2 regions of the Bradyrhizobium sp. ISRA436 genome follow, and region 2 is predicted to be linked to the other one. Evidence: predicted binding sites of a transcription regulator. Region 2 holds the regulator's gene; the other holds the start of a gene.

Region 1 (15,175 bases), 2.2 Mb from region 2:
TTGCGCACCGCCGAGATAGGAGCGGAAGCAGAAGCCGTCGTCGGACAGCGCGATCGCGCGGTCTGGATTGCCCTCGCCGGAGGCGATGCTGTCGCCCAGGCCGGCTATGAAGAAATCACGCACCGCGATCTGGGTCGTGACGCGCTGGTTTGCCTCCGAGCCGCTCGCGACGTCGACGGTCGCGACCGTGGTACGGCCGTAGCGGACGCGTAGGTTAACCGGTTCGGCGCAATCGAAGGTCGAGGATTGCGGCCCGTCGCCGTCGTCGAACGACCAGGCGCAGGTCGCGCCGACCGGAACCGGTCCTGTAAGGCGGACGATGATCGCGTGGTCGATCGGCGTCAGGTAGCTTTCCTTGACGTTGTCGCGGGTGCAGGGCTCGCTGACGCGGCCTTGCAGGTCGATACAGAGCCGGTTGACCGTATTGCGCGCCCAGCCGCGGCCATCGCTCTGCAGTTCCAGGGCCCGCTCGGAGTCCAACACGCTGCGGCCGAGCCCGCTTTCGACATGGAGGCGGAAGTCGCGCTCCTCGCGGAACAGGCGGAAGCGGTTGCGAACCTCCCAGGAGATCTGCAACGGGTTGTCCTGGGCTTCCGCGGCCGACGCGATGACCGCGGATAGTGCGCTGCCGAGCAGCGCTGCGCAGACCGTCAAACGAAACGAAAATCGAGCCAAAAAACGAACCATGGCGCGTTTGACGTCAACGGTAAGGCAAAAATAAGAGAACGGGGTTGAGGGGACAAAAAACCCTGCACGGTGGTGATAACGTCGCTGTTACCTCTTCAGCCGCCGGATCCGCTGCTGTCGGCTTTCGATCGGCTGCCGCACGGTCGCCGAAGCCGTGCAGGCCTGGCTAAGTCGCTTTCGTTCCTGCCAGGGCTGCACCACGTTGAGCCAGAGCTCGCGCATGCCCATGATCGAGATCGAGATCCCGAAGGGGATCAGGAAATAGAGGACGCGGAACACGACCAGCGTCGCCAGCAACTGTTCCTTGCTGAATTCCGGCAGCGCCACCAGCATCGCAGCATCGAACACGCCGATCGAGCCGGGGGCGTGGCTGGCAAAGCCGAGCAGGGTGGCCAGGATGAACACGACCGCCAGCGAAACGAAGTCGATATACGGCTCGGTCGGCATCAGCAGGTACATCGCGAGCGCGCAGAAGCCGAGATCGACCACGCCAATGAGGACCTGCAGCAGCGTCAGCTTCGCCGAGGGCAATACCACCTTCCAGCCGTTCTGGCCGAGTTCGCGACGCTTGTCGCCGGTGAGGAGCCAGACGAAATAGGCGGCGATGCCGGCAAGGCAGCCGATCGCGATCAGCCGGTTCATCGCAGGCGGCAGCAGGTCCATCGCCGATGCCGCGGCGGGGTGCCAGGCCATGCCGAAACCCAGCACGAACAGGTTGCCGAGCCAGAACGTCAGTCCCGACAGGAAGCAGATCTTGGCGACGTCGATCGCGGTCAGGCCGTAGTCGGAATAGATCCGGAACCGGATCGCGCCGCCCGTGAAGACGGTCGCGCCGATATTGTGGCCAATGGTGTAACTGGTGAAGCTTGACAGCGCTGCGATGCGGTAGGGGACGTGGTTCTTGCCGATCGTGCGCAGCGCAAAGAAATCATAGAAGGTCAGCGTGCAGAAGGCGCCGACGACGCAGAGGGCAGCCAGCGCGATCCGGTGCGGCGCGATGTTGGTCAGCGCGGTGAGGATGACACCGGTATCGACGCCCTTCAGGGTCCGGACCAGCGTCGTGACCGCAAACGCGATGATGAGCACACTCGCAGCGATCCCGAGCCGTTTCCAGCCGATGTTTTCCTTGAAGCCACGCCCGAGCGTGGTCAGCAGTCGATGCATTCATCCTCCCGGCGGGCGGCAATTTCAGTGGGACCCGGTCACGGACGGCGACGGGTGACGGGCAGACGCACCGTGCGCGATGACCCATAAGGCAAAACCGATGCGTTGTGCAGTCCTTGACAAGCCAAGCTTCGGCTCCCGTCGGTCGTCATTGTCATATTGGCTACATATGATGTCGTCTCGTGGAATGTGAGTCGCATGTAAGGCATTTGCCGCGGTCAGTTCACCGCACGTTCTGGTGTTCCGGCCGGTTTCCTCCACATTTTTTGCATATTTGCCGCGGCGGCAGGTCTGCCGCCCCAATTCTCGAATGGACGATATGCATGAGAGTGGGGTCGCACCACCGGCCCCGTTTACCAAGGCGACAAGTCGGCGCGCACAGCGTACCTGCACGGGGATGTGCGGCCCCCGGCCGGGAAGCGGCCGATATCGCGCCGGTCCGTTGGTCTATTGAGGCAAAACGACGCGCGACCTGGAGCCCGCCCGCGCGTCGACCGACGACAGGATGATATACTTCGATATGAAGCGAAGTATTCTGTCGAAACGGATGCCTATGTGCTGCATTGGTAGCCACGATCGAGGTGAGCCATGCAACGCATATCCCCGCGCGTCCAGTCCGAGCCGAAACAACGCGCAGCCTCCCGCCCCGAGCAGGCCCGGCTTGCGACGACCGTGACGCTTGCCGCGATGAGCCTCGGCTACGGCGTCGTGCAGCTCGACGTCACCATCGTCAACACCGCACTCAATGCCATCGGCGCCTCGCTCGGCGGCGGCGTTGCCGAACTGCAATTGGTGGTGAGCGCCTACACGGTCGCCTTCGCCGCCTTCATCCTGACGGCGGGCGCGCTCGGCGATCGCATCGGCGCCAAGCGCATCTTCATGGCCGGGTTCGCGCTCTTCACCGCGGCTTCGGTTGCCTGCGCATTTGCGCCTGATGCCGTGATGCTGATCGCGGCACGCTGCGTGCAGGGACTGGCCGCGGCCATCCTGGTGCCGAACTCGCTCGCGCTGCTGCGCCATGCCTATGCGGACGAGAAGGCGCGCGGACGCGCCGTCGGTATCTGGGCCGCAGGCGCGAGCCTCGCGCTGACCGCGGGCCCGCTCGTCGGCGGTGGCTTGATTGCGCTGGTCGGCTGGCGCGCGATCTTCCTGGTCAATTTGCCGATCGGACTTGCCGGTTTGTGGCTCGCCTGGCGCCATGCCGGCGAAACCACGCGCCACCTGCAGCACGAGCTCGACCTGCCGGGCCAGCTCGCCGCGGTCGCTGCTCTCGGCACGCTGGCCGGTGCGCTCATCGAAGGCGGCGCACTTGGCTGGAGCAGTCCATTCGTGGTCGCAGGCTTCGTTCTGGCGGCGGTCTTCGCGATGCTGTTCGTCTGGCGCGAGTCGCGCGCGGCCCAGCCGATGCTGCCGCTGTCGCTGTTCCGGCAGCGGATATTCGCCCTGACCTCGCTGGTCGGCCTGCTCGTCAATGTCGCCTTCTACGGTCTGATCTTCGTGGTCAGCCTTTACTTCCAGCAGGTCAACGGCCTGTCGGCGCTCGAGACGGGTCTTGCTTTCGTGCCAATGCTGGGAGCGGTCCTGCCGGTCAACCTGATTGCGCCGCGCGTTGCGGAGCGGATCGGCGCGGCTGCGACCATCGCGCTCGGCACCGTGCTGGCGGCCGCCGGGTGTCTGGCGATGCTGGGCATCGATCGCGACACGAGCTATCTGGCGATCTGCCTGCAACTGATCGCGATGAGCGGCGGGCTGGGCCTTCTGGTGCCGCCGCTGACATCCACGCTGCTCGGCAGCGTCGAGCCGCAGCGCTCGGGCATCGCGGCCGGCGTGCTGAACGCCACGCGGCAGACCGGCAGCGTGCTCGGTGTCGCGCTGTTCGGGTCGCTGGTCAGCCGGTCCTCGGCCTTCATCACCGGCCTGCATGCCGCGCTCCTCATCTCGGCCGGCGTGCTGCTGACGGCGGGTGCGATGATCTGGGTCGGCGCATCATCACAAGCGCGGCAATGATCGAGGCAGGTGATTGCAGAGTAGCGGCTGTGTGACGCTCAGCGCCAACTCTCGCGACCCGACCGGGTTGGACGAAGCCTTGTCGCGCCGTTCAAACCTTTCTTCACCATGCGCGGAGTCCCGCTGCACGGAGTTACCGTTCGTACACGAATGGGATCGCCTTTATAGGTCTATAACGGGGGCCTATAATGTATCGCGTTCTGACCTGTCTCACCTTGGAGCATGACTGGCGGCTGGTCGTCCTTGGCGGGGTGATCTGCATGCTCGCCAGCGCAGTCGCGATCAGTCTGTTTCATCGCGCCCGTGCTGCGGACGGCCGCGCGCGCGACATCTGGATAGGTCTGGATGCAGCGGTGGGCGGTTGCGGCATTTGGGCCACCCACTTCGTCGCCATGCTGGCCTATGATCCCGGCGTTGGCGCCGGCTACAATATCCCGATCACCCTCATGTCGCTGGTGCTTGCCGTGGCCGTCCTGGCCGTCGGACTTTCCGTCGCCTCGTTCGACGGGCGTTGGTGGACGGTCGCAGCCGGCGGCACGATCGTCGGCGCCGGTGTCGCGGCGATGCACTATACCGGCATGTTGGGGCTCGAATTGCCGGCACGCATCGTTTGGTCGCCGAGCATCGTCGTGGCTTCGATCGCGTTCGGAGGCGTGTTTGCAGCGCTTGCGCTGATCGTCGCCGCCCGCGGCGAAAGCTTCGGCCATACGGCCGCGGCGACAGGCCTGCTGACGATTGCGATCGTCTCGCATCACTTCACGGCGATGGGCGCGGTCACCGTGATTCCCGATCCGACCGTCGTTGCCGACGGACTAACGATCTCGCCGTCGGTGCTGTCGTTCATGACCGCCGTTGCGGCCTTCGCCATTCTCGGTATTTCGCTGATTGCAGCCATTCTCGACCGTCGCGCCAAGACCGAGCTTCAGAAGCAGAAGCTGGTGCTGGATACCGCGCTCGAGAACATGTCGCAGGGACTGTGCATGTTCGACGCCGACGGCCGCATCATGCTCTTCAACGAGCGCTACGGCGAGATCATGGGCCGCAGCCGCACGCCGCTGCAGGGACGCCTGCTGATCGACGTGTTGCAGGACCTTCGCTCGCTCGGTGAGTGGGATGGCGATCCGGACGAGTTCTGCGCCGGCCTGATCGCCGAGGCGAAGGCGGGCAATACCGCGACCCGGATCATCAGTCGCAACGGACGCGCCATCCGTGTCGTCGACCAGCCGATGAAAGGGGGCGGATGGGTTGCGACCTTCGAGGACATCACCGAGTGGCAGCAGGCCCAGGAGCAGATTTCGCACATGGCGCGGCATGATGCGCTGACCAATCTGCCGAACCGGACACTGTTCCGTGAACAGCTCGAGAAGGCGCTGCGTCTCGCCAAGCGCTCCGACCAACTCGCGGTGCTCTGCCTTGATCTCGACCATTTCAAGGAGATCAACGATACGCTCGGACATCCGATCGGCGACGCGCTGCTTCGGGAAGTGGCGCGCCGGCTCGGCGAATGCGTGACCGAGCATGACACTGTAGCGCGGCTTGGCGGCGACGAATTCGCCATCGTGCAGTTCTGCAGCAACAGCGAACCATCGGTCGTCTCAGCGCTTGCCAGCCGGATCGTCGAGACGATCTCGGCGCCCTACGAGATCGGTGGGCACCAGCTCGTGATCGGCGTCAGCATCGGGATCTCGCTCGCACCCGAGGATGGCAAGGGTCCCGATGAGCTCCTGCAAAAGGCCGATCTCGCGCTGTACCGCGCCAAGGCCGACGGCCGCGGCACCTACCGCTTCTTCGAGACCGGCATGGACGCACGCGCACAGGCGCGCCGCATGTTGGAGCGCGACCTGCGCCTGGCGCTGCAACGCGATGAGTTCGAGGTCTACTATCAGCCGATCCGCGACGTCGCGGGTGACCGGATCGTGGCGTTCGAGGCGCTGGTGCGCTGGAATCACGCGCTGCGCGGCCTGATCGCGCCGAGCAACTTCATTCCAGTGGCCGAGGAGACCGGCCTGATCGTTCCGCTTGGCGAGATCGTGTTGCGCAAGGCCTGCGCCGACGCCGCGGGCTGGCCTGAAGATGTTGCCGTGGCCGTTAATCTGTCACCGGTGCAGTTCAAGAATCCGAACCTGGTGGCGTCGGTGCACGCCGCGTTGCAGGCATCCGGGTTGGCGGCCGATCGGCTCGAGCTCGAGATCACCGAATCGGTACTACTGCAGAACAGCGAGGCGACACTCGCCGTGCTGCACGAGCTGCGCGGGTTCGGCGTCCGGATCTCGCTCGACGATTTCGGCACCGGCTATTCCTCGCTCAGCTATCTGCGCAGCTTTCCCTTCGACAAGATCAAGATCGACCGCTCCTTCGTCACCGACCTCGCGACCCGCGACGAGTCGATGGCGATCGTGCGGGCGGTGACCGGTCTCGGCAAGAGCCTCGGCATCGTGACCACGGCCGAGGGCGTCGAGACCGATACCCAGTTCGACCTGCTGCGCCAGGAGGGTTGCACGCAGGCGCAGGGCTATCTGTTCAGCCCGCCGCGGCCGGCGGCCGAGGTGGCGAAGATGTTGCGGAGGACGCCGGAGCGTTCCGCGGCCTGATCGGGAAGGGCATCCGGAGCGTTCTCAAGTTGATGCGGGTCGCGTAAGGACAGCGCGTCAAAACTGGAGCCTCGGTTCTGATCCAGCCGAACCGAACAATTCGCTAGGTCTTGCGTAGGGCGAAATAGGCGCCGCAAAATGCCATCACCGCACCAAGGCACAGCGCGGCAAGGCCGGCGAGCACCGCGGAAACGGTCGAGACGGAACTGGGCGCCGATGCGGCCTGGCCGGCGCCGGCCAGGATCAGCACGCCGACGACGATCAGGAACTGCCGCATCCGCTGCGGGATCTGGCCCGACACCGCGCTCTGCATCAGATTGGTGGTGAAGTAGCCGCCCGAAAACCCGACGGTCGCGATCAGCCACCATGCGATCGCCGCGCCTGCGGGCATGAATTCATGCCTGTCGGACCGCCACAGCCCGCCAAGGTCGAGCCCGTAGCGCGCGCCGAGCATGTGCACGGCCAGCGCCAGCAGCACTCCGGATACCATCGCGCCGCCGAGGATCAGGTAGCGCGGAAAATAGGTCGTCTCGGCCATGCGTCGCTTGTAGGATAGGCGTGACATGCCGCGCAAGCTCGCGCACCCGTTTGAACAGGCGGAATGGCGGATTGCCAACAACGTTGCAGGATCGGTCGGAGCCGGGCGAGCGCTCACCCGTGCGCTATGCCTACAAGGCCTCTCTGATCGGCTCAGCGCATCAGTTCGAACTGACCGATGCGGGGCTGGCCTGGACGATCGCCGGCAGGTCGGGTGTGTGGGACTATTCGGACCTTTCCGCGGTCAAGCTGTCCTATCGCCCGGTGTCGATGCAGCGGCAGCGGTTTCGTGCCGACATCGACAACGCCAAAGGCGGCCACATCGCAATTCTTTCGACCACCTGGCAAACCGCGACGCTGATCGCGCCGCAAGGGCATCTCTATCGCGACTTCATCATTGAACTGCATCGCCGGATGCAGGCGGCCGGCAGCGAAGCCGTGTTAACCGGGGGCCTCGGGCCGAAGACCTATGCTGCGGCGCTTGCATTGCTGGCGGGTCTCGCCATTGCGATGATGGGATTGCTGTTGCGCGCGCTGACGACGTCCCAATGGACCGGTGCGTTGTTCCTGCTCGGCTTCGCCGCGCTGTTTGCCTGGCAGGTCGGCGGTTTCATCACGCGCAACCGGCCGCGCCGCTACGACTTCGATCATTTGCCCGAGGCGCTGCTGCCGCCCGCGCCCCGCAACCAAGCGCAATGAAATGTGACTTCGTCCGCGCGCCCACGCGCGGCATCGTCGGCGCGAGATGTCGTGGCCGGGGAGCAGGGGCATGCAGGATCGAAGTCTGTGGATTCCGTCTGATGACGAGATCGCCGCGGTCAATGCACGACACCTGATCGAGACGCCGCTGCGGCCTACCGACCTGCTGTTCGTGTTCGGTACGCGTATGGACGTCGCCGAGCGGGTGGAGGCGGCGGTCCGGCTCTGGCGTGCCGGGGTCGTCCGCTGGTCGATCGTGAGCGGCGGCGTGACGGCTGGCGACAACCGCTCGGAATGCGCGATCATCAAGGCCGCGATGGTCGAGCGCGGCATGCCGGCCGAACGTATCCTCGAGGAGCACCGCGCGCAGAACACTGGCGAGAACGTGATCTTCTCGCTGCCGGTGATCGACGCCGCGCTCGGGCGCAACAACATCAAAGGCGTGATCTGCCTCGGCAATACCTGGACCGCGCGGCGCTATCCGATGACGCTGCAGCGGCACTGGCCAGAGGTCGAGAAGATGCTGGTCACGGTCGACACCTTCGCGACGCCGCGCGCGCTCTGGCACACCGATCCGGAATTCCGCCGCCGCGTGCCGATCGAATGGGACAAGATCGAGCCTTACAAGGCGAACGGCTTCATCGCGGAGTGGCCGGTCGTCTGAGGGGGGCTTTCCCGTCACTCCGTCGAGTCGAAATCCTCTTCCGTCGCGCTCAGCATTCCCGCCAGTGTCCGCAAGCCGACGTCGAGCTGCTCCATCGGCGGTGCCGCAAGGGCGAGCCGTACCGCATTGGGCGCGTGCCCCGGCGTGGCGGCGAAGGTCGTCGACGGCGTCAGCGCGATGTCGCGGCGCGCCGCGGCTGCGACCAGGGTCTGCGAGCGCCAGTGCTGCGGCAAGGTCAGCCAGAGGTGATAGGACTTGGGGTTGGTCTGAACTTCGAAACCGGCCAGATGCTTCGCCGCCATCTGCTGACGGCGGCCGGCATCGATCCGCTTCAGCCGGGACAACTCGGCGGCCGTGCCGTCGGCCATCAGCCGCTGCCCCGCGGCGAAGGCATAGCCCGACGCCGTCCAACCGCCCGAGCGCACCGCGGCCATAATGCTCTCGCGCAGCCGCGGCGGGGCGACAATGAAACCGAGCGCCAGTCCCGGCGCCACCTTCTTCGACAGGCTGTCGAGCACGATGCAGCGGTCGGGCGCGAGCGCCGCCAGCGGCATCTCATCGTCGAGGAACCCGTAGACACCATCCTCGACAATGACGAGACCGAGCTTCTCGACCACGCGCAACAGCTCGGCGCGGCGCTCGGCCGGCATCGTGATGCTGAGCGGGTTCTGGATCGTCGGCTGGACATAGAGCGCGGACAGATGCGCCTCGCGGTGCGCCTTCTGGACCGCATCGGGGCGGACGCCGTGCTCATCCATCGCGAGCGGCACCAGCGTGATCCCGAGCCGCGCGGCAATGCCCTTGACGAAGGGGTAGGTCAGCGCCTCGACGCCGCAGCGTCCACCTGATGAGACGACGGCGGCAAGCGCGGCGGCGATGCATTGCCGGCCGTTGGCGGTGAACACGATCTGGTCGGGACTCGGCGTCCAGCTCTTCCGGGTGAGGAATTCGGCGGAAATGGTTCGTGCCGCCCGCGTGCCGAAGCTGGTTGCCGGACGCAGCGCGCCCTCGAGCACCTCGGGCCGTTCCAGGCCCTCGAGGCTCTTGGCGATCATCGTGGCCTGGTGCGGCAGCAGTGGATAGTTGAACTCCAAGTCGATGCGGGCGCCGCGTGGCTCGGTGGGCGCTGCGACGCCACGGCGCGCCTCGCCGGATACGAATGTGCCGCGGCCGACTTCGCCGACCACGAGCCCGCGCCGCAGCAGCTCGGTATAGACCCGGCTCGCGGTCGAGACCGCGATTTTGCGTTCATAGGCGAAATGGCGTTGCGGCGGCAGGCGGTCGCCGGCCTTGAGCGCGCCGGAGGCAATCTCGGCGGCCACCGCGTCCGCCAGCTTCAGATACTCGAACCTCGACATTATTGCACCGAGAGCAATGTTTTACTTGCTCCGAGAAATGTACTGGATGATTTAATCGGGAACAAGCCCGCTATTGCACTGAGGAGAGCGCAAGCACTCCGAAGTCCCTGACGGCGCAGACGCAGAATACGCGTTTGCGTCAAAGGTATCGCTTGCCGTGCGGTGCCAAAGGAGATGACAATGACCACGATATCTTCAGCCGCGACGCTGCCCGCGCGGCCTAGTGTGTTGGGCAGATTGCTCCGAGAATGGAACGATGCAATTGTCACCTATTGGATGCGCCGCGAAGCGATCAAGGCCCTGCACGAGCTCGACGACCGGTCCTTGCGCGATATCGGGATCCCACGCTGCCACATCGAGATCGCCGTCGCCGGCAATGTCGACCTGGAGCTCATCCGTATCCGCTGAATTGCGGGGGGCGGCGTGGGCCGCAAGGCTAAAGCGCGATGAGATTGCGTTGAATCGTCAGCGCGCTTTAGGTTCTTGTTTGAGCATGATCTTCGCGCAAACGCGTTCCGCGTTTGTCGCGGGGGAAAACCGCTTCACGCTTTTCCGGATCTAGTGCCGCACCACCAGCACTGAGCATTTGGCGTAGCGCACGACGTGTCCGGCATTCGAGCCCAGGAAATAGGTGCGCATCGCCGGGCGGTGCGAGGTCATCACGATCAGGTCGGCCTTCATCGCGGCAGCCTCTTCGAGGATCTCGTGATAGATGCCGCCCTGGCGGACCACCCCCGAGATACGCGTCGGCTCTATGCCGGATTCGCGCGCCACGATGGCAAGGGCCTCTTCCGATGTTTCGCGCTGCTGGGTGTCAAAATCCGCCGGCACATATTCCGCGAGCATCACCGGCGTCATCGGCAGCACATTGAGCAGGCGGATCGAGCCGTTCCACGTGTTCGCTAGCGTTGCAGCAGTCGCGATCGCCGGCTTCGCCAGATCGGTATCGGCGAGGTCGATCGGCACGAGAATGGACTTGTACATCTGCGCCTCCTGTCCGCGATTGGTCTGGAGCCGTTTCGTCCCTGCGACGCCGTGCCTCTTGTTGTCTTGACGCGAACCGGTCCCCTGTCGCGCAAGGGAACTATAGCATGGTGGGGCTGCGATGTCCGCCAATGTCAGCTGCGCGAGGCCTGCTTCAACAGTTTCGGACTGACGAACAGCACGAGCTTGCCGCGGCGGAAGGACACCTCGTTCCAGTCATTGGTCGCGAAGTCGAAGACGGCCAGTCCCGAGGTCGGCAAGTTGTGTCTGAGCGCGCGCTTCGCGTCGTCGTCGCCGCTGCCTGTCAGCGTGAGCGCGAGCTCATGCATGCCGGGGTTGTGTCCGACCAGCATTAGCCGCTTCGGATCGGTGGCCGAGGCCATTCGGATCGTGGTGAGCAAATGTGTCGGATCCGCGCCGTAGAGTTCCGGCTGGAATTCGACTTTCGGCTGCGGCGTGTGGCCCTTCATTGCGTCGCGCACGATCTCCCAGGTCTGCGTTGCACGGACCGCGGGCGACACAAACACCCGGTCGGGGAACGGCGGATGGTGGGCGATCCAGCCGCCGATCTCCGCTGCATCGCGGTGACCGCGATCGTCGAGACGACGGTCGTGGTCCCGCCCCGAAGGCGCGTCGGTTTCGGTCTTGGCGTGACGCAGCAGCAGCAAACGGCGCATGGACTTCCATCTCGATTCGTTCGGTCGGAATTAATTCTACAGGCTCATGCCCTGGACAAGGTGACAAGCGCCGCAGCGGTTCGTAAGAAAACGCCATGAGCGAGACTTCCACAAGTGCGGCGGACGGCCCCAATCAGGCGGCCTCGCCGTTCCGTGAGCGCTTGGCGTTCGACCTCGATGTCGACATCTGTGTTGTCGGGGCAGGGCTTGCCGGCCTGACCGCGGCGCGCGAGGCCGCACGGCTCGGCGCAAGCGTCGCGGTGCTCGAGGGCCGCCAGGTCGGCTGGAACGCCTCCGGCCACCATCTCGGCACGGTGATGCCGGGTTTCGGCCTGCCGGTCGCGGACCTGATCGAGCGTGTCGGCCTCGAGGACGCGCGCGAGCTCTGGGCGCTGTCGAAAGAGGGCGCCGAGTATGTCCGCGCCACCGCCACCGAAGAATTGATTCCGGGCATCGGCTACAGCGAAGGCGCGCTGGAAGTCTCCAACGTCGATGTCGGCGAGGCGCTGATCGGCCGCCTGCAGATGCTCGCTGAGGATTTCGCGACCGAGGTCGAAGGCTGGCAGGTCGATCGCGTGCGCAGCGTGCTCCGGACCGGCCGCTACTTCCACGGCATCCATTATCCGAAGGCGTTCCAGATCGACGGCCGGAAATACGTTCACGGCCTCGCGGATCTGGCGACAGGGGCGGGTGCGCGGATCTTCGAGGACACGCCGGTCGTCAGCATCGACTTCTCAGGCATCCGCAAGCGCATCGTGACGCCGTCGGCGCGGCTGCGCGCCGGGCACATCGTGCTCGCGGGCAATGTCCATCTTGGTGCGCCGCTCAAGCGATTGTCGGACACACTGCTCCCCGTGTGGCGCTACGCCGCGCTGACCGAGCCGCTCGGCGAGCGGCTGGCGGAGACGATCGCCTTTTCGGGCTCGGTGACCGACAGCGACGGCATCGACCATTTCCGTATCGTCGGCGGTGACCGCCTGTTATGGGCCAGTCCGGAAACCACCTGGGACGCGCGGCCGCAGCGCTTCGGTGCCGCAGTGCAACGGCGGATCGCCACGATGTTTCCGCAACTCGGCAAGGTGCCGATTGCGGAGGTGTTCGGCGGCGCAGTCGGTGTCACCGTGCATGGCATGCCGCAGATCGGCCAGTTGCGCAGAGGCCTGTGGGTGGCGAGCGGCTTCGGCCGGCAGGGCCTCAACACCTCGGCGGCCGCCGGACAGTTGATTGCGCGCAGCATCCTCTGGGGCGACGACCGCTGGCGGCTGTTTTCGCCGTTCGAGCTGGTCTGGGCGGGCGGCGCCACCGGCCGCGTCGCCGGCCATTTTGTCAGCCTGTGGACGAGGGGGGCCTCGTCGGCTGCGGGCGTCCTGGCGCGCTACCGCGAGGGCGCACGGGCAAGGGAGCGGGCCCGCGAGGCGCGGCTGGCCGAAGCCAATCTCAAAGCGGGAACCAGGGGGCCAATCCGTCGGCCGCCGCCGGATGCCGTGCGTCCTGCACCACCACGGGCGCCTGCGCCGGTGCCGGACGACGAGCCGTATCCGCACGCCTCGCGAGAAAGTGAGACGATCCCCGGCGGGCCGGTGTAACGTTGTGCGGCTGCCTTCGTATTTGATGGCGAATAGTGGGCCGTCCGCATCGGAGAAGATTGATGATCGATCGCCGTATCCTGCTCGCTTCCGTCGCCAGCCTGTTTAGCATCGCCTCTCTCCGCTGGCTGCGTGCCTCGCCGGCGAAGGCCGCCGAGAAGTTCGAGGTCGAGAAGACCGACGCCGAGTGGCGTGCGCAACTCACGCCGCAGCAATATGAGATCCTGCGCAATCAGGGCACCGAGCGGCCGGGATCGAGCCCGCTGCTCAACGAGCATCGCAAGGGTATCTTCGCCTGCGCCGGCTGCGACCTGCCGCTGTTTTCGTCCGACACCAAGTTTGAGAGCGGCACCGGGTGGCCGAGCTTCTATCAGCCGCTGGAGAATGCGGTGGGCACCACCTCCGACCGCACGTTTGGTATGGTGCGCACCGAAGTGCATTGCCGCCGCTGCGGCGGCCATCTCGGCCACGTCTTCGACGATGGCCCGAAGCCGACCGGATTGCGCTACTGCATGGATGGCCTTGCGCTGGTGTTTCACCCGGCCACGCCCTCGGCCACCTGAGGCGTCCTTCCCCGGCAATTATTGCCGGCCCGGCAATTGTGCCCCGGTCCAACGATCGGGGCTTTTTTTTCAAGCGCATGATTTTGTTACATTTTGTTTCCTGGCACGAGGCTTGCGACATGCTCCGCCGATGCGGCTGATCCTTCAATGACGAGTCGCCGGAATTTGAATTTGGAGAATATGTCATGGGTATCTTCGGCGCTCTCACCACCGCGGTCGGCGGCCTGCGCGCAGGGTCGTATGCGCTCGAAAACATCTCCGGCAACATCGCCAACTCGCAGACCACGGCGTTCAAACGCATCGACACCTCCTTTCTCGATCTCGTCCCGCAGACCGCGCTGACCGCGCAGCTCGCGGGCAGCGTCACCGCGCAGTCCCGCTCCACCAACACGGTGCAGGGCGACGTGCAGTCGGCGTCGGTCGCGACCTTCATGGCGATCAACGGCAACGGCTTCTTTGCAGTGCAGAAGCCCGGCAGCTTCACTGACGGCTCGCCGGTGTTCGACGGCGTCGACCGCTACACCCGCCGCGGCGACTTCCAGCTCAACAAGGACGGCTATCTGGTCAACGGCGCCGGCTATTATCTGGAGGGCGTGCCGATCGATCCGACCACCGGCAATCCTTCGGGCTCGTCGCCGCAGGTGCTACGGTTCAAGAACGATTTCCTGCCGGCGCAGCAGACCACCAAGATCGACTACCGCGCCAACCTCGCGTCCTACCCGCTGACGACCAAGCACGACACTTCGGTTCCGGGCTCCGAACTGATCCGGCCGGGCTCGTTCAGCTCCGGATACAACCCGCTGGTGCTGGGCACGCCCGCGGCGCCCTATACCGATGCCTCGACCACGGGCACGGTCCAGAACAACAAGGCGACGCCGTCGGTGCCGAACACCGGCAATACCGCGCTGTCGGGCACCGCCGGCACTGACTCGATCAACGCCAACTTCGTTGCCGGTGACACCATCACGGTTGACGGCACGGTCATCACCTTCGTCGCGTCAGGCGCTACCGGCAATCAGCTCAACGTCACCGACAACATCTCGACCCTGTTGCAAAAGATCGATTCGATCACCGGCACGGGCACCGCATCGTCGATCTCGGGCGGCTCGATCACCTTGCATTCGGGTACCTCGGCCGATCTCTCGATCACGAGCTCGAACTCCACCGCCTTCGCCGCGCTCGGCTTTGCCGGCGGCAAGGCGACCGCAACCCGTGGCGGCGGCGGCACAGTCGGCACCGGCCAGGTCATCGGCAACGACAACTCGACCTTCCTCGACCAAAGCGTCTCGGGCGGCGCGGTGACGGCCTACGACGTGTCGGGCGCGCCGGTGAATTTGCAGTTCCGCTGGGCCAAGACCGACAGTTCTTCGCTTGGCGCCGGGCATACCGATACCTGGAACCTGTTCTACCAGGTCAATCCCAATGCGACGGGCACCCAGGTCGCCTGGCAGAACGTCAACATCAACTTCACCTTCGGATCGAACGGTCAGATGTCGCCGCCGATCGCGTCGGTGACGCTCAACAATGCCGTCGTCAACGGCGTGTCGCTAGGCAGCCCGGTGATCAACTTCGGCAGCGGCGGCGTCACCCAGTTCGCCGACGCCAACGGCAACGTCCAGGTCAACCAGATCCAGCAGGACGGCTTCCCCGCCGGCCAG
Region 2 (15,175 bases):
AGGTCAGAAGATTGGTCGGCAGATGATCGATGAAGATCAGCCACAGCGCGAGCCCGCGGAACAGGTCGAGCCGCAGCTCGCGCTCGCCTGCCGCCGGCAGCGTGATCGCCGGCGCGACCGCCTTGGCCTTTGCCACCGTGACATCAGCCGCGGGCGAACTGGCCATGGGATCGGCAATCGAGCTCATCAAGCACCCTGTCGGCTGTGGGACACTCGCACACCATCTAGAAAAGATAATATCGGCCCGCGACTTGCGGACAAAGCGCTGGCGCCGGCGGCATGCCGCCGCGCTCTAGAACGGAACTATGTTGAAACCGGGATGGACCGGCGCCTACCGGCCCGGCTTTTCGCCGCCCCGGCGACCGATTGGTTCCGGCGGCTCAATTCGATATGATGGCTCCCTGTTTCAGCATGATCTTATCCGGAAAACCGCGACAAGGCTTTCCGGATCATGCTCCAAGGCCATCGGAATTTGCTGCATGTACCGCGCCGTAACCCGCCAGATCGAAGTCACCGTCGAGCCGAACTTCATGCCGGAACGCTCGTCGGTTGAGCGGCGCGAATATTTCTGGTCCTACACGATCGTGATCACCAATTCGGGCCCGGAGACTGTCCAGCTGCGCACGCGGCACTGGATCATCACCGACGCCACCGGCCGCCGCCAGGAGGTCCGCGGCGAGGGCGTGGTCGGCGAGCAGCCGGTGCTCGCCCCCGGCGAGCGCTTCGAATACACCTCGGGCGTGCCGCTGCCGACCGCCTCCGGCTTCATGACCGGCAGCTACCTGATGGTCAGCGAGAGCGGCGAGCGCTTCGAGATCGACGTGCCGACCTTTTCGCTTGACAGCCCGAGCCCAGACGGCAAGCGCGTACTGAATTAGCCCGTGGTGTCGTGCTCCGCGCATGCGGGGCATCCAGTACGCCGCCGCCTATCCATCGTTTACAAACGTCTCTGGAATACTGGGTCACCCGCTTTCGCGGGTGATGACGCGCTCGTTGTGGCGACGACCGCGCCTTACTCCACCCCGGCTTCGTCCGGCGTGAATTCGTAGACCGACGAGCAGAACTCGCAGGTTACAACCACCTTGCCGTCCTTGACCATGTCGGCGCGATCCTTCGGCGTGAAGCTCTTGAGCATCGCGGACACCGCGTCGCGCGAGCAGGAGCACTCCGCGTGCAGCCGTTGCGGGGTGAAGACGCGGACGCCGCGTTCGTGAAACAGGCGGTAGAGCAGCCGCTCGCCGGAGAGATCGGGATCGATCAGTTCGACGTCCTCGACGGTCGAGATCAGCGACTGTCCTTCGACCCAGGCGTCGTCCTCAGGCACGCTGTGCGCCTCGGTACCCTCCGGCGCGTCGCCGGGATGCAGATCGGCCTGCTTGGCGCGTTCCGCCGCCTTCGGCAGGAACTGCAGCATGATGCCGCCGGCGCGCCAGTGCAGCTTGCCGCCCTCGCCGCCGCGCATTTCTTCGCCGACCGCAAGGCGGACCCGGGTCGGAATCTGCTCGGAGCGCAGGAAATACTCGTGCGCCGCGTCTTCCAGGCTGCCGCCCTCCAGCGCGACCAGCCCCTGATAGCGGCTCGTGTTCGACCCCTGGTCGATGGTCATCGCGAGATGGCCCTTGCCGAGCAGCTCACCCGAGGTGAGGCCCGGCTTGAGGCGGGAGGCGTCATAGCGCGCATAGGCGCGCAGCCGGTCGGGTGCCCGGAAATCGACGATCAGCAGCGAGACCGGACCGTCGGTCCGGGTCTGCAGGATGAAGCGGCCCTCGAACTTGACGGATGAGCCGAGCAGCGTCGTCAGCACGATGGCCTCGCCCAGCAGCTTGCCCACCGGCGGCGGGTAATCGTGCTTGTGCAGGATCTCGTCGAGCGCGGGACCGAGCCGGGTCAGCCGTCCGCGCAGGTCCAGCGCGTCGACCTCGAAGGCCAGCACCGCGTCGTCAACCGGAATGGCCGATGGCGCGCGGGTCGGCGCCTCGGCAGCGATTTTGGTGTCGGGGGATTGTGGAACCATGGCGCTCTATCTGGGGTCTCGGACCGCTAAACGAAAGGGGTTCACGCGCGAAGCTTGAGCCCAAGCCTCTCGAGCTCAAGTTTTCGCGACAACTCACAGCAGCGGTTACTGGTCCCGGCGCGAGGCCGGGACGACAGCATTAAATGCGCGCTATGCGACCGCGTTAAAACACCAGGCCAGAATGCCCTTCTGCGCATGCAGGCGATTTTCCGCCTCGTCGAACACGACGGACTGCGGGCCATCGATCACCTCGTCGGTGACCTCCTCGCCGCGATGCGCGGGCAGGCAGTGCATGAACAACGCGTCGGGCTTGGCCAGCGACATCAGCTTTTCATTGACCTGGTAGGGCCTGAGCACGTTGTGGCGGTGCTCGCCCTCCTTGTCGCCCATCGACACCCAGGTGTCGGTGACGACGCAATCGGCGCCGCGGACCGCGGCTTCCGGATCGGTGCCGAGCACGATCGACGCGCCGGTGGTCTTGATCCAGTCGCGCATCGCTTTCTTCGGCGCGAGCTCCGGCGGGGTCGCGACGTTGAGATTGAACTTGAAGCGCTCGGCGGCGTGCGCCCAGGAGGCCAGCACGTTGTTGTCGTCGCCGGTCCAGGCCACCGTCTTGCCCTCGATCGACCCGCGATTTTCCTCGAAGGTCATCAGGTCGGCCATCACCTGGCACGGATGCGAGCGACGCGTCAGCCCGTTGATCACGGGAACGGTGGCGTGCGCTGCAAGCTCCAGCAGCGCATCGTGGTTGAGGATGCGGATCATGATCGCATCGACATAGCGCGACAGCACGCGCGCGGTGTCGGCGATGGTCTCGCCGCGGCCGAGCTGCATCTCGGCGCCGGTCAGCATGATCGATTCACCGCCGAGCTGGCGCATGCCGACGTCGAACGATACCCGTGTGCGGGTCGACGGGCGCTCGAAGATCATTGCCAGCGTCTTGCCTTCGAGCGGCTTCTTGCCCTTCTCGTGGGCCTTCAGCTTCGCCTTCATGGCGGCGCCGGCCGAGAGCATGTTGCGCAGCTCGGCGAGCGGCAGCTCGTTGATGTCGAGGAAGTGGCGGACAGGCTTGCTCATCATCCCGCCGCCTTCTTCGGCTGTGCAGCCGTCAGCGCGGCACACGCGCGCTCGAGACTTCCGACCGCATGGTCGATTTCGGCCTCGGTGACGATCAGCGGCGCCAGGAACCGCACGACATTGTCGCCGGCGCCAACGGTGAGCAGCTTCTGCTCACGCAGCGCGGTGACGAGATCGCCCGAGGGCACCACGGCCTTGACGCCGATCAACAGGCCTTCGCCGCGCACGTCGGAGATCACGCCGGGATAGCGATCGACGACCGAGGCGAGCTTCTGCTTGAGCAGCAGCGACATCTTCTGCACGTGATCGAAAAAGCCGGGTTTGAGCATGACGTCGAGCACGGCATTGGCGGCCGCCACTGCCAGCGGATTGCCGCCGAAGGTCGAGCCGTGCGAGCCCGGCGCCATGCCGGCCGCGGCCTTCGCGCTCGCCAGCACAGCGCCGATCGGGAAGCCGCCGCCGAGCGCCTTCGCAAGCGACATCACGTCGGGCGTGACGCCGAGGCGCTTGTAAGCGAACAGTTCGCCGGTGCGGCCCATGCCGGTCTGCACCTCGTCGAACGCAAGCAACAGGCCGTGCTCGTCGCAGAGCTGACGCAACGCCTTGAAGAAGGCTTGCGGCGCCGAGCGCACGCCGCCCTCGCCCTGCACCGGCTCGATCAGGATGCCGGCAGTGTGCGGCCCGATCGCCTTCTTCACCGCCTCGATGTCGCCATGCGGAACCTGGTCGAATCCATCCATCGGCGGACCGAAGCCCTCGAGATATTTGGCGGAACCGGTGGCGGCGAGTGTTCCGAGCGTGCGGCCGTGGAACGCGCCCTCGAAGGTGGTGATGCGGTACCGCTCGGCATGGCCCTTGGAGAAGTGATAGTGGCGGACCAGCTTGATCACGCCTTCCATCGCTTCTGCGCCGGAATTGCAGAAGAACACGTAGTCGGCAAAGCTCTGTTCGCAGAGCCGTGCGGCGAGCACCTCGCCGTCCGGGCTCTTGAACAGGTTCGACATGTGCCAGAGCTTGGTCGCCTGTTCCTGCAGCGCCTTGACCAGATGCGGATGCGCGTGCCCGAGCGCGTTGACCGCGACACCTGACGTGAAATCGAGATAGCGATCGCCGTTGGTTGCGACGAGCCAGGCGCCCTCGCCGCGTTCGAAGCCGAGATCGACCCTGGCGAAGACGGGGAGCAGATGCGACGTGGCGCTATTGGTCATGGCAATCACTGACGGGTTTGAGGCCGACAATTGCCGCGTGCCTTGACGCCAGCGCAGCAACGGCCAGCTTCGGAAAACAAAACGTGCCGCCTTTTCGGGCGGCACGTGGCAAACATTGTATGCTGCGGGCAGTCGCTGTCAATCGCCACGAAGTGGCCTTCCTGCAATGCGAAACGCGCGCGATCCGGTGCATTCCGGTGAGGTGGAAAAGCCTCTTTGCAATGCATAAGTGTGGGAACATGTGGACGCGCTGCCGCGGACTCTTGCGCCAGAGTCACGCCATATTGTAGCGTTTGGCCTGTCGGATACGACATCTCGTGCGGCAGTACTGGACCCTCTAAGTAGCTTTCGTTCTGCGTACACGTTCGGGCGCAAAACCGCGTCCGGCGAGGGCTAAGGGATTCTGCCCGCAGGGATATTTGTCAGATTTGGCTCGCAGCGCCGCTCCAATGACTGGCCGGCGCAAGGCGAAGGGAAGAATGCGATGACGGTATTGACCTGGTCCGATGATCGCGTCGAGCAGCTGAAGAAGCTCTGGGAGGCGGGCCTGTCGGCCAGCCAAATTGCGGCGGAACTCGGCAATGTGACGCGAAACGCCGTGATCGGCAAAGTGCATCGGCTTGGCCTGTCCGGCCGTGCCAAGGCCCCCTCCACCGCGGCCCCGCGGCAGCGCAAGGCCCGTCCCGCCCAACACATGATGCGGGTGGCACGCCCGGTCTCGCGTGGCAACACGGCGCTCGCGCACGCCTTCGAGGTCGAGCTGGAGCCGGATCCGGTCGCCTATGACAATGTGGTTCCGATGAGCCAGCGGCTGTCCCTGCTCGAGCTGAACGAGGCCACGTGCCATTGGCCGGTCGGCGACCCCTCGAGCCCCGAATTCTTCTTCTGCGGCGGCAAGGCACTCACCGGCCTGCCCTATTGCGCGCATCACTCGCGTGTCGCCTACCAGCCGGCCGCCGATCGGCGCCGCCCGGCCAACAAACCGCCGACACGGTAAACACAGCTCATGAAACGAAATCCCCGCGCAAGCGGGGATTTTTTATGCCTGCAGAGCCTGGTGATGTGTCCCGGCAGGCGCCGCGACGACACTCACGCTTAATGCTGCGGCTCGGCCTTGGCGAAGCGGTCGTCCAGCGCATAGCCGGCGCCGCGCACGGTGCGGATCGGATCCTGCTCGCGGCCGGGATTGAGCAGCTTGCGCAGCCGGCCGATATGCACGTCGACGGTCCGCTCGTCGATATAGATGTCGCGGCCCCAGACGCTGTCGAGCAGCTGCTCGCGGCTGAACACGCGGCCGGGATGCTCGAGGAAGAACTCAAGCAGGCGATACTCGGTCGGCCCGAGATCGATCGGACGGCCCGAGCGCGCCACGCGGCGCTTCTCGCGGTCGAGTTCGATGTCGCCATAGGTCAGCACAGTCGCGAGCCGCTCGGGGCTCGCGCGGCGCAACAGGCCCTTCACGCGCGCCAGCAGCTCCGGCACCGAGAACGGCTTGACGATGTAATCGTCGGCGCCGGTGGCGAGGCCGCGGACCCGCTCGCTCTCCTCGCCGCGCGCAGTCAGCATGATGATCGGGAGCTGCTTGGTCTCGGGCCGCGCGCGCAAGCGGCGGCACAACTCGATGCCGGACAGGCCCGGCAGCATCCAGTCAAGCACCACGAGATCGGGAACACGCTCCTTCAGCCTTGTGTCGGCATCGTCGCCGCGCCCGACCGTTTCGACGTCGTAGCCTTCCGCGTCGAGGTTGTAGCGCAGCAACGTCGTCAGCGCTTCCTCGTCTTCGACTACCAGAATGCGTGCGCTCATCGGTCTATGTTCTTTCTCTGTGTTGATCCGTTGCCCGGACGCGAACCAAGCACCTCAGCTAGCCGTTGCCCGGCACTGTGGTGGCAAAGGTGGTCATATCACCCTTCGGGCGCTTGTCGGTGATCTGCTGGCCTTCGATCATGTAGAACACGGTTTCGGCGATATTGGTGGCGTGGTCGCCGATCCGCTCGATGTTCTTGGCACAGAACATCAGATGGATGCAGAACGAGATGTTGCGCGGGTCCTCCATCATGTAGGTGAGCAGTTCGCGGAACAGCGAGGTGCAGATCGCGTCGACCTCCTCGTCGCCCTTCCAGACGGCCATCGCGGCCGGCAGGTCGTGCGCGGCGTAGGCGTCGAGCACCGACTTCACCTGCGACAGCACGAGGTCGGTCATGTGCTCGAGGCCGCGGATCAGCTTCAGCGGCTGGAAATCGCTCTCCAGCGCCGCGACGCGCTTGCCCATGTTCTTGGCGAGGTCGCCGATCCGCTCGAGATCCGTGGCCACCCGCATCGCGCCGACGATCTCGCGCAGGTCGATCGCCATCGGCTGGCGGCGCGCGATCGTCAGCACCGCGCGCTCCTCGATGACGTGCTGCAGACCGTCGATCTCGACGTCGGCGGCGACGACACGCTTGCCGAGCGCGACGTCGCGGCGGATCAGCGCGTCGACGGATTCGGTGATCATGCGCTCGACGAGGCCGCCCATCTCGGCGACCAGGCGCGTGAGTTCCTGCAGATCGCTGTCGAATGCCTTGGCGGTATGTTCAGAAGCCATCGCGTGTCTCCTCAGCCGAACCGGCCGGTGATGTAGTCCTGGGTGCGTCGATCGCTCGGCGAGGTGAAGATCTTGTTGGTGTCGTCGAACTCGATCAGTTCACCAAGATACATGAAGGCGGTCTTGTCGGACACGCGCGCCGCCTGCTGCATGTTGTGGGTGACGATCGCGATCGTGTAGTCCTCGGACAATTCCTGGATCAACTCCTCGACCTTGGCGGTCGAGATCGGGTCGAGGGCCGAGCACGGCTCGTCGAACAGGATCACCTCGGGCCGCACCGCGACGGTGCGGGCGATGCAGAGGCGCTGCTGCTGCCCGCCCGAGAGCGAGAGGCCCGAGGCGTTCAGCTTGTCCTTGACCTCATTCCACAGCGCGCCGCCGCGCAGCGCCTTCTCGACGCGGTCGTCCATCTCGGACTTCGAGATCTTCTCGTAGAGACGGATGCCGAAGGCGATGTTCTCGTAGATCGTCATCGGGAACGGCGTCGGTTTCTGGAACACCATGCCGACCCGCGCGCGCAACAGGTTGAGGTCGAGCTTGGGGTCGAGGATGTTGGTCTGGTCCAGCATCAACTGGCCGACGGCACGCTGGCCCGGATAGAGATCATACATCCGGTTGAAGATGCGCAGCAGGGTCGACTTGCCGCAGCCCGACGGACCGATGAACGCCGTGACGCGGTTGGTGCCCAGCGTCAGGTTGATGTTCTTCAGCGCGTGGTGCTCGCCGTAATAGAAGTTGAGGTTGCGCACCGTGACTTTCGGCGGTGCCTCCGGAAGCGGCACCTGGGGAACGTGGCTCGCGACAGTCGTCGAAACGGAAAGCTCGGTCATTTTGCGGCCCTTTCGGCACCAAGGATACGCGCGCCAATGTTGAGCGCGAGCACGGTGATGGTGATGAGCAATGCACCGCTCCACGCCAACTCCTTCCAGTAGGCGTAGGGGCTTTGCACGAAGTTGTTGATGGTCACCGGCAGGTTGGCCATCGTGCTGGTCAGGCTCAGGTTGAAGAACTGGTTCGACAGCGCGGTGAACAGCAGCGGTGCGGTTTCGCCGGCGACGCGGGCGGTCGCCAGCAGCACGCCGGTGATCAGACCCGATCGGGCGGCACGATAGGCGATTCGCTTGATCACCAACGAGCGCGGCAGGCCGAGCGCGGAGGCCGCCTCACGCAGCGGGTTGGGCACCAGCAGCAGCATGTCCTCGGTGGTGCGCAGCACGACCGGGATCACGATCACGGCGAGCGCCAGCGCGCCGGCGATCGCCGAGAAGCCGCGCATCGGCACCACCACGGCGCCATAGATGAACAGGCCGATGATGATCGAGGGCGCGCTGAGCAGGATGTCGTTGATGAAGCGGATCACCGAGGTGAGCTTGTCATGCCGGCCGTATTCGGCAAGGTAGGTGCCGGCGAACAGGCCGAGCGGCGCGCCGATGCCGACCCCGATCACCGTCATGATGATCGAGCCGACGATGGCGTTGAGCAGGCCGCCCTCGGTCGAGCCCGGTGGCGGCGTGTTCTGGGTGAAGAGCTGCACGCTCAGGCCCGCGACGCCGTTGTAGAGCAGCGTGAACAGGATCAGCGCCAGCCAGGTGACGCCGAACAGCGCGGCGCCGATGCACAAGGCGCGGACGACGATGTCACTGCGGCGGCGTGATTTGTAGATCGGGTTCATGGCGTCACTTCCCCGCTTTCTTTTCCAGCCGCAGCAGCATTAGCCGCGCTCCGGCCAGCACGAAGAAGGTCAGCACGAACAGGAGCAGGCCGAGCAGGATCAGGCCGGACTGGTGCAGGCCGTCGCTCTCGGCGAATTCGGAGGCGATCGCCGCCGAGATCGTGGTGCCCGGCGCGAAGATCGACGAGGAGATACGGAACGAGTTGCCGATGATGAAGGTCACCGCCATGGTTTCGCCGAGCGCGCGCCCGAGTGCCAGCATGATGCCACCGATCACGCCGACCCTGGTGTAGGGGATCACGACGCTGCGGACGACCTCCCAGGTGGTGCAGCCCATGCCGTAGGCGGCTTCCTTCAGCACCGCCGGCACGGTCTTGAACACGTCGACCGAGATCGCGGTGATGAACGGCAGCACCATGATCGCGAGGATCAGCGAGGCGTTGAACAGGCTCAGATAGGACGGCGGACCGGCGAAGATGCTGCCGAGCACCGGCACGCCGTCGAAGACCCTGATCATGAACGGCTGGAACGTGTTGGCCAGGAACGGGCCGAGCACGAAGAAGCCCCACATGCCGTAGATGATCGAGGGGATGCCGGCGAGCAGCTCGATCGCGATGCCGATCGGGCGGCGCAGCCATTGCGGGCACAACTCGGTCAGGAACACGGCAATGCCGAGCCCGACCGGAATTGCGATCAGCATCGCAATGATCGAGGTCAGCATGGTGCCGTAAACCGGCCCGAGCGCGCCGAGCACCGGCGGATCGGCCGACGGCGCCCAGCGCTGGGTCGTCAGAAACGCGAAGCCGAATTCGCGCATAGCCGGCCAGGCGCCGACGATCAGCGAGATGATGATTCCGCCAAGGATCAGCAGCACCGAGATCGCGGAGATCCGGGTGATCCAGTAGAATGTGAGATCGCCCGCCTTGAAAGCACTCAGCGCCTTGGCGCGGTCGTAGGGTCCGAGAGCGTCGATCACGTTGCTCGTGTCGCTTTGAACGGCCATATCTACCACGCTAATCCCCTGTCCGCTTTTACGTTTCACGGGCAGCATTCACTTGCGCCCTTTTGGCCTGCCATCCGGGTGGCGGGCTGACGTTCGGCGAGCCCGGCGGAGCGTGAGGGAACGCCTGCGAGCGGCCGGAACGTCAAATTCACAAGAGGTAGTCCAGAACTGCCGCCCCTCTCCCTTCGTGGTAGGGAGAGGGGAACGTTTCGCTATCGCAACGAGAGCGCTCAGCTCTTGATGTCGGAATTCCAGGTCTTCTCGATCATCTTGATGACGGAGTCCGGCATCGGGATGTAGTCGAGATCCTCAGCCATCTTGCTGCCCTTGTCGAAGGCGTACTTGAAGAACTTGAGGGCTTCCTGCGACGCCGCCTTGTCGGCCGCTTCCTTGTGCATCAGCACGAAGGTCGAAGCGACGATCGGCCAGGACTTGTCGCCGGGCTGGTCGGTGAGGATCAGGTAGTAGCCGGGAGCGTTGGCCCAGTCGGCATTCGAGGCCGCGGCCTGGAACGCTTCGTTGGTCGGCTGGATGGTCTTGCCGGCCTTGTTGACCAGAGCGGTGTAGGTCAGCTTGTTCTGCTTGGCGTAGGCATACTCGACATAGCCGATCGAGTTCTTGGTCTGACCGACGTTCGCCGCAACACCCTCGTTGCCCTTGGCGCCGACGCCGACCGGCCACTCGACAGCCGTGCCGCTACCGACCTTGCTCTTCCAGTCGGCGCTGACCTTCGAGAGGTAGTCGGTGAAGTTGAAGGTGGTGCCGGAACCGTCAGCACGATGCACGACGGAGATCGCTTCCGACGGCAGCTTGGCGTTCGGGTTCAGCTTCTTGATCGCGGCATCGTCCCACTTGGTGATCTTGCCAAGGAAGATTTCGGCGAGGGTCGGGCCGTCGAGCACGATGGCACCCGGCTTGACGCCATCGATGTTCACCACCGGAACGATCGCGCCCATGATCATCGGCCACTGGGCCAGGCCGTCCTTCTGGAGCTGGTCGGCCTTCAGCGGAGCATCGGTCGCGCCGAACGTCACGGTCTTGGCCTGGATCTGCTTGATGCCGGCGCCCGAACCGATAGACTGATAGTTCACGCCGTTGCCGGATTCCTTCTTGTAGGCGTCAGCCCACTTCGAGAGCACGGGGAAAATGAAGGTCGATCCCGCGCCGGTGATGTCTGCCGCGAAAGCGGGCGTCGACACTGCCAACACGCCGGCAGCGACGATTGTCTTGATGAAATTCATGCTGATCTCCTTTGGTGAGCGAAGCACCGAATGCGCCCGATCGCGCTCACGCCGGTCCATCTAGGAGCGGTCGATGCTGCTTTTACGAAGGTTAGATGACAGTTGGATGACAGCACTAAGTGTCTGAAAACATTCAGCTTTGGGCCGGCATTGGGGTCTTCGGGCGGGGAAAACAGGCGGTAAAAGTCGCACCGTTTTTCGGCACGCTTTCGATCAAAAGACGCCCGCGATGACGGTTAAGAATATGTTTCACCAGCGATAATCCGAGGCCCGTTCCGCCCTGGTTGCGGCTGTCGCCGACGTCTACCCGGTAGAAGCGCTCGGTCAGCCGCGGCAGGTGCTCCGGCGCGATGCCCGGACCGAAATCCCGCACCATGACGCGGATTTCGGGATTCGCCTCGCCCGGCGCCGGCTGACTCAGCGACACTATAACGCGGCCGCCGGAGGCACCGTATTTGAGCGCGTTCTCGATCAGGTTCTCGAACAGCCGCAGCAGCTCCTCCCGATCGCCGGCGATTGTGACCGGCACCGGCGGCAGGTCGAGGTTGATCTCGACCTGGCGCTCCCGTGCCAGCGCCTCGAGCCCATCGACCACCTGGCGGATGATCGGCACGATGTCGATCAGGGCTTCAGGCTGGACATGCGCCGAGAGCTCGACCCGCGACAGCGACAGGAGATCGTCGATCAGCCGCGCCATGCGGGTGGCCTGGATATGCATGATGCCGAGGAAGCGCTCGCGCGCCCGCGCGTCGTCCCGCGCCGGCCCCTGCAACGTGTCGATGAAGCCGGAGAGCGCGGCGAGCGGCGTACGCAGCTCATGGCTCGCATTGGCGACGAAGTCGGCGCGCATCTCCTCGACCCGGCGCAGCGGCGTCTGGTCGTGGAAGGTCATCAGCATGCACTTGTCGGTGCCGCCGAACAGGGTCGGCACCGGAACCGGCGTGATGACCAATTCCATCCAGCGATCGACCGGCACGTGGTCGGTATAGGTGGCGCGGCGCGGCTCGGTGGTCGCGATCGCCTCGCGCAGCGCGGTGATGATCTCGGGCGAGCGCAAGGCAAACTGCGCCAGCTCGTTCTTGCGCAGCGCCGGCGCAAGCTGGGCAGCGGCGGCGTTGAGGTGGATGACGCGGCCGGCGCGATCGAGCAGCACGGCCGGGTCCGGCATGCCGGCGACAACGGCGCTTACGGCGGCGGCCTCGACCGGGTTGACGCCGCGGACATCCTCGCGCGACGTCGCGGTATCGTGCAGCCGCCACGGCACCAGGGCCGCCGCCGCGATGCAGATAAACACCGCGCAGGCCCGCACCAGCGACAGCTCGCCGAGCGTCACGACCACGCTCAGCGCAAGTGCCGCGGCCAGCAGGATGATAGCGGCATGACGCAGCCGGTCCGGCCACGGCGAAAACATGGAGGAGGGCGAATCATCGATTGCCATCGCGGCGGCTTTCTTCCCTTCGGTTCAGATCTCACCCGGGCGAGGCCAAGCCGACGTCGCGCAAGGAGCCATCTGGCCGCTTCAATCAGGCGCCGGAGCACTGCGCTTGCGGACGAAAACCGCCTCGTGGTGCGGCTCGACGCGGGGCCCCGAATCAGCCTGCGGCAGCTGTTTGAGTCGGGCGCCGACAATAACCTCGCGAAACGTCAGCAAGATTACAGATATGACGAACGGGACAATATAGTAGAGGAGCCGGAACAGCAGCATCCCGCCAAGCAGGTCCTCGCGGTCCATCTGCCAGAGGCCGACCAGCATGGCGGCGTCGAAGACCCCGAGGCCGCCGGGGGAATGGCTGGCGAAGCCCAGCAAGGTCGCCGACACGAAGATGACGGCAACCACGACGAAACCCAGGTTCGGCTCGTCCGGCACCAGTACGTACATCGCCAGCGCGCAGAAGCCAAGGTCGAGGATGCCGATCGCGACTTGTAGCAGCGTCAGCGGCCCGCCCGGCAGGGTTACGGTCCACGGACCGCGGCCGACCACCCGCGGCTGGGTCCAGACCCAGACCACATAGGCAACGAGCGCGGTGATGATCGCGAATGCGAGGGTGCGATTGAGCCAGGGCGGCAGCTGGTCGATGTTGGCGGCGGCCTCCGGGTGATAGACGATCCCGAGGCCGAGCACCGCGGCGTTGCCGAGCCAGAAGGTGAGACCGGCGAGGAAGCAGATCTTGGCGACGTCGATCGCATTCAAGCCCCAGGCCGAGTAGATGCGATAACGCACCGCGCCGCCAGTGAAGACGCTGGCGCCGACATTGTGACCGATCGAATAGGAGGTGAACGCCGCGAGCGCGTTGATGCGATACGGGACATGGGAGTGGCCGATCGCGCGCACCGCGAACAGATCATAGAAGGTGAGCGTGAAGTAGCCTGCTGCGACGAACAACGCCGCCAGTACGATCTGGCGCTGCTCGGTGCTCTTGATGGCCTCGATCACCTCGTGGGTGTCGATGCCGCGCAGCATATGGTAGAGAACGTAACAGGCGATGCCGATAACGGCGATGCTGATGACAACACCCAGCTTATGCAGGATTTGCTTCTGGCGCAGAAACGCCATCGCCCTGCGTATTGTTTCCAGCATCTAGACCTCGAATTGCGATCCCGCGACGGCGGCTCCCGGGCGAACCCCGCCGACGCTCCGCTGTTCCCCGAACCCTGTAGCGCGTTTTGAGCGGGAGTGGAATTCGTCAAACAACAATAAAACGCGTTTCTTCAAGATATTAGAGACGATTCATGACGGCGCATGGACAATTTGAGCGTTTCCCGCCGTATGGACAAGAGGTTGACGAGCGGGTGCGTCAGATAGCCCGCCGAGCCGCCCGCGCGGCATTCCGGGAAACTACGGAGAGCGGGCGCGCGCTGCGGCGCGGCGTCTCAGGACTGCGGTCCGGTGTCGGACAGATAGCCGGCGGCAAACGCCTTGGCCGGATTCTCGAAAATCGCCATCGCCGTGGTCATGCGACGAAAGCCGAAGGCCGCATAGAACGGCTCCCTGCCGGGAACGGAATAGAGAATGATCTTGCGGTGCCTCGCCGACATGCGGACCAGCCGTTGCACGATCTCCTTGCCGAGCCCGCGGCCCTGATGGGTCGGATGTACGGCGATGTCGCAGAGATAGGCGCAATCGCGGCCGTCGGCGAGCACGCGGCCGGCGCCGACCAGCCGGCCACCATCGAAGGCGAAGGCGCGAAACATGCTGTTGCCGAACACGAGCTTCAGGTCGGCGCCGCTCTTATCGCCGAGCGGCGCCACGCGATAGAGCGCCGACAGCTCGTCCCAGTCGATCGCGGACAGATCGTCGCTCCAGGACAGCGGAGAGGAGGCGGGTCCGCTCATCGTCATGCCCGCGCCGAAGCCACGGCGGTGACGATCTCCGCGGCATCGGGGAAATGCCCCTTGGTGCGCGTGGCGACGACCTTGCCGTCAAGCTTGACCTCGAAGACTCCGCCCTTGCCGGGCACCAGCTCCGCATCGAGCCCGAGACGCTCGTGCAGGAGCGCGGCGGCCTCCCTGGCACGCTTCTCGTAGCCGCAGGGACGGCAATAGGTGATCGAGATATGGGTCATGGCGTGCTCTCCATCAGTTCATGCTGCGAGGCGTTGTGCGTTGGCGGCCTCGATCCCGGCGATCCAGCCGGCGACTGAGCAACCGATCGCCTCCGGATGATCTTCCTGCAGATAGTGGGCACCGGCGCCGAGTTGAATGACCGCGCAATGCTTGAGCGTCGCGGCGAAATCGGCGGCGAAGGCCGGCGACACCAGGGCGCCGGGAGACCCTGTGAACAGCAGTTTCGGATAGGTCGCGACCGCAAGCGCGGCATGCGCTGCGGTGAGCGCCTGGTCGACGTCGGCCGGCTCGCCTGCAATCGGCAGTTCGCGCGGCAGCATCAAAGTCGGCTTGCGGCTCTCGCGGGTCGCAAACGGCGCGCGGTAGGCGGCCATCTCCTCCTCGCTGAGCTTGCGCAGGACCGAGCCCGGCAGCACGCGCTCGACGAATGCATTGTGATCGAGGACCATCGCTTCGCCCTCGCCTGGCGTGCGGAACTTGCGGAACGTTTCGCGTGCGGCGTCATGCTGGTGGAAATCCGACCAGTCCCGCATCGGGCGGATGAACTCCATGAAGGCGAGCCCGCGGACGAAATCCGGGCGGCGCGCTGCGAGGTGAAACGCCAGCGCGGTGCCCCAGTCCTGGGCGACAAGATAGGCCGAGCGGATGCCGAGATCGTCGATCAGCGCGTCGAGATAGTCCGCATGGTCGAAGAAGCGGTAGGCGATGTCCGGCTTGCCGGACTGGCCGTAGCCGATCAGGTCGGGCGCGATGCAATGGCCGACCGGCGCGACCAGGGGCATGATGTTGCGCCAGATGTAGGACGACGTCGG

The links. Region 2 encodes PhoB, which activates phosphate uptake and scavenging genes when phosphate is short. Its sites were predicted from a motif close to TGTCATNNANCTGTCAT; they were not measured.
Region 1: MTX23_RS23325 (YbhN family protein) is a predicted target of PhoB. The motif match lies at 2,004-2,020, and genes of this name have one in related genera.

What each region holds. Positions count from the first base shown of each region.
Region 1 is NZ_CP094519.1:4,939,618-4,954,792, reverse strand. Features, by position in the region: gene MTX23_RS23330 (hypothetical protein) at 1-687, opposite strand, end outside; gene MTX23_RS23325 (YbhN family protein) at 775-1,851, opposite strand; gene MTX23_RS23320 (MFS transporter) at 2,440-3,858, shown strand; gene MTX23_RS23315 (EAL domain-containing protein) at 4,047-6,449, shown strand; gene MTX23_RS23310 (hypothetical protein) at 6,553-6,987, opposite strand; gene MTX23_RS23305 (hypothetical protein) at 7,059-7,685, shown strand; gene MTX23_RS23300 (YdcF family protein) at 7,756-8,349, shown strand; gene MTX23_RS23295 (PLP-dependent aminotransferase family protein) at 8,364-9,707, opposite strand; gene MTX23_RS23290 (DUF1127 domain-containing protein) at 9,888-10,115, shown strand; gene MTX23_RS23285 (universal stress protein) at 10,266-10,691, opposite strand; gene MTX23_RS23280 (histidine phosphatase family protein) at 10,826-11,368, opposite strand; gene MTX23_RS23275 (FAD-binding oxidoreductase) at 11,464-12,954, shown strand; gene msrB (peptide-methionine (R)-S-oxide reductase MsrB) at 13,017-13,517, shown strand; gene MTX23_RS23265 (flagellar hook-basal body complex protein) at 13,703-15,175, shown strand, end outside.
Region 2 is NZ_CP094519.1:7,129,512-7,144,686, forward strand. Features, by position in the region: gene MTX23_RS33150 (OpgC domain-containing protein) at 1-166, opposite strand, end outside; gene apaG (Co2+/Mg2+ efflux protein ApaG) at 480-878, shown strand; gene MTX23_RS33160 (Hsp33 family molecular chaperone) at 1,013-2,014, opposite strand; gene argF (ornithine carbamoyltransferase) at 2,165-3,091, opposite strand; gene MTX23_RS33170 (aspartate aminotransferase family protein) at 3,091-4,299, opposite strand; gene MTX23_RS33175 (GcrA family cell cycle regulator) at 4,784-5,296, shown strand; gene phoB (phosphate regulon transcriptional regulator PhoB) at 5,395-6,105, opposite strand; gene phoU (phosphate signaling complex protein PhoU) at 6,164-6,883, opposite strand; gene pstB (phosphate ABC transporter ATP-binding protein PstB) at 6,895-7,713, opposite strand; gene pstA (phosphate ABC transporter permease PstA) at 7,710-8,555, opposite strand; gene pstC (phosphate ABC transporter permease subunit PstC) at 8,560-9,558, opposite strand; gene pstS (phosphate ABC transporter substrate-binding protein PstS) at 9,789-10,799, opposite strand; gene MTX23_RS33210 (ATP-binding protein) at 10,933-12,237, opposite strand; gene MTX23_RS33215 (lysylphosphatidylglycerol synthase domain-containing protein) at 12,319-13,377, opposite strand; gene MTX23_RS33220 (GNAT family N-acetyltransferase) at 13,671-14,132, opposite strand; gene MTX23_RS33225 (Rdx family protein) at 14,135-14,362, opposite strand; gene MTX23_RS33230 (haloalkane dehalogenase) at 14,381-15,175, opposite strand, start outside.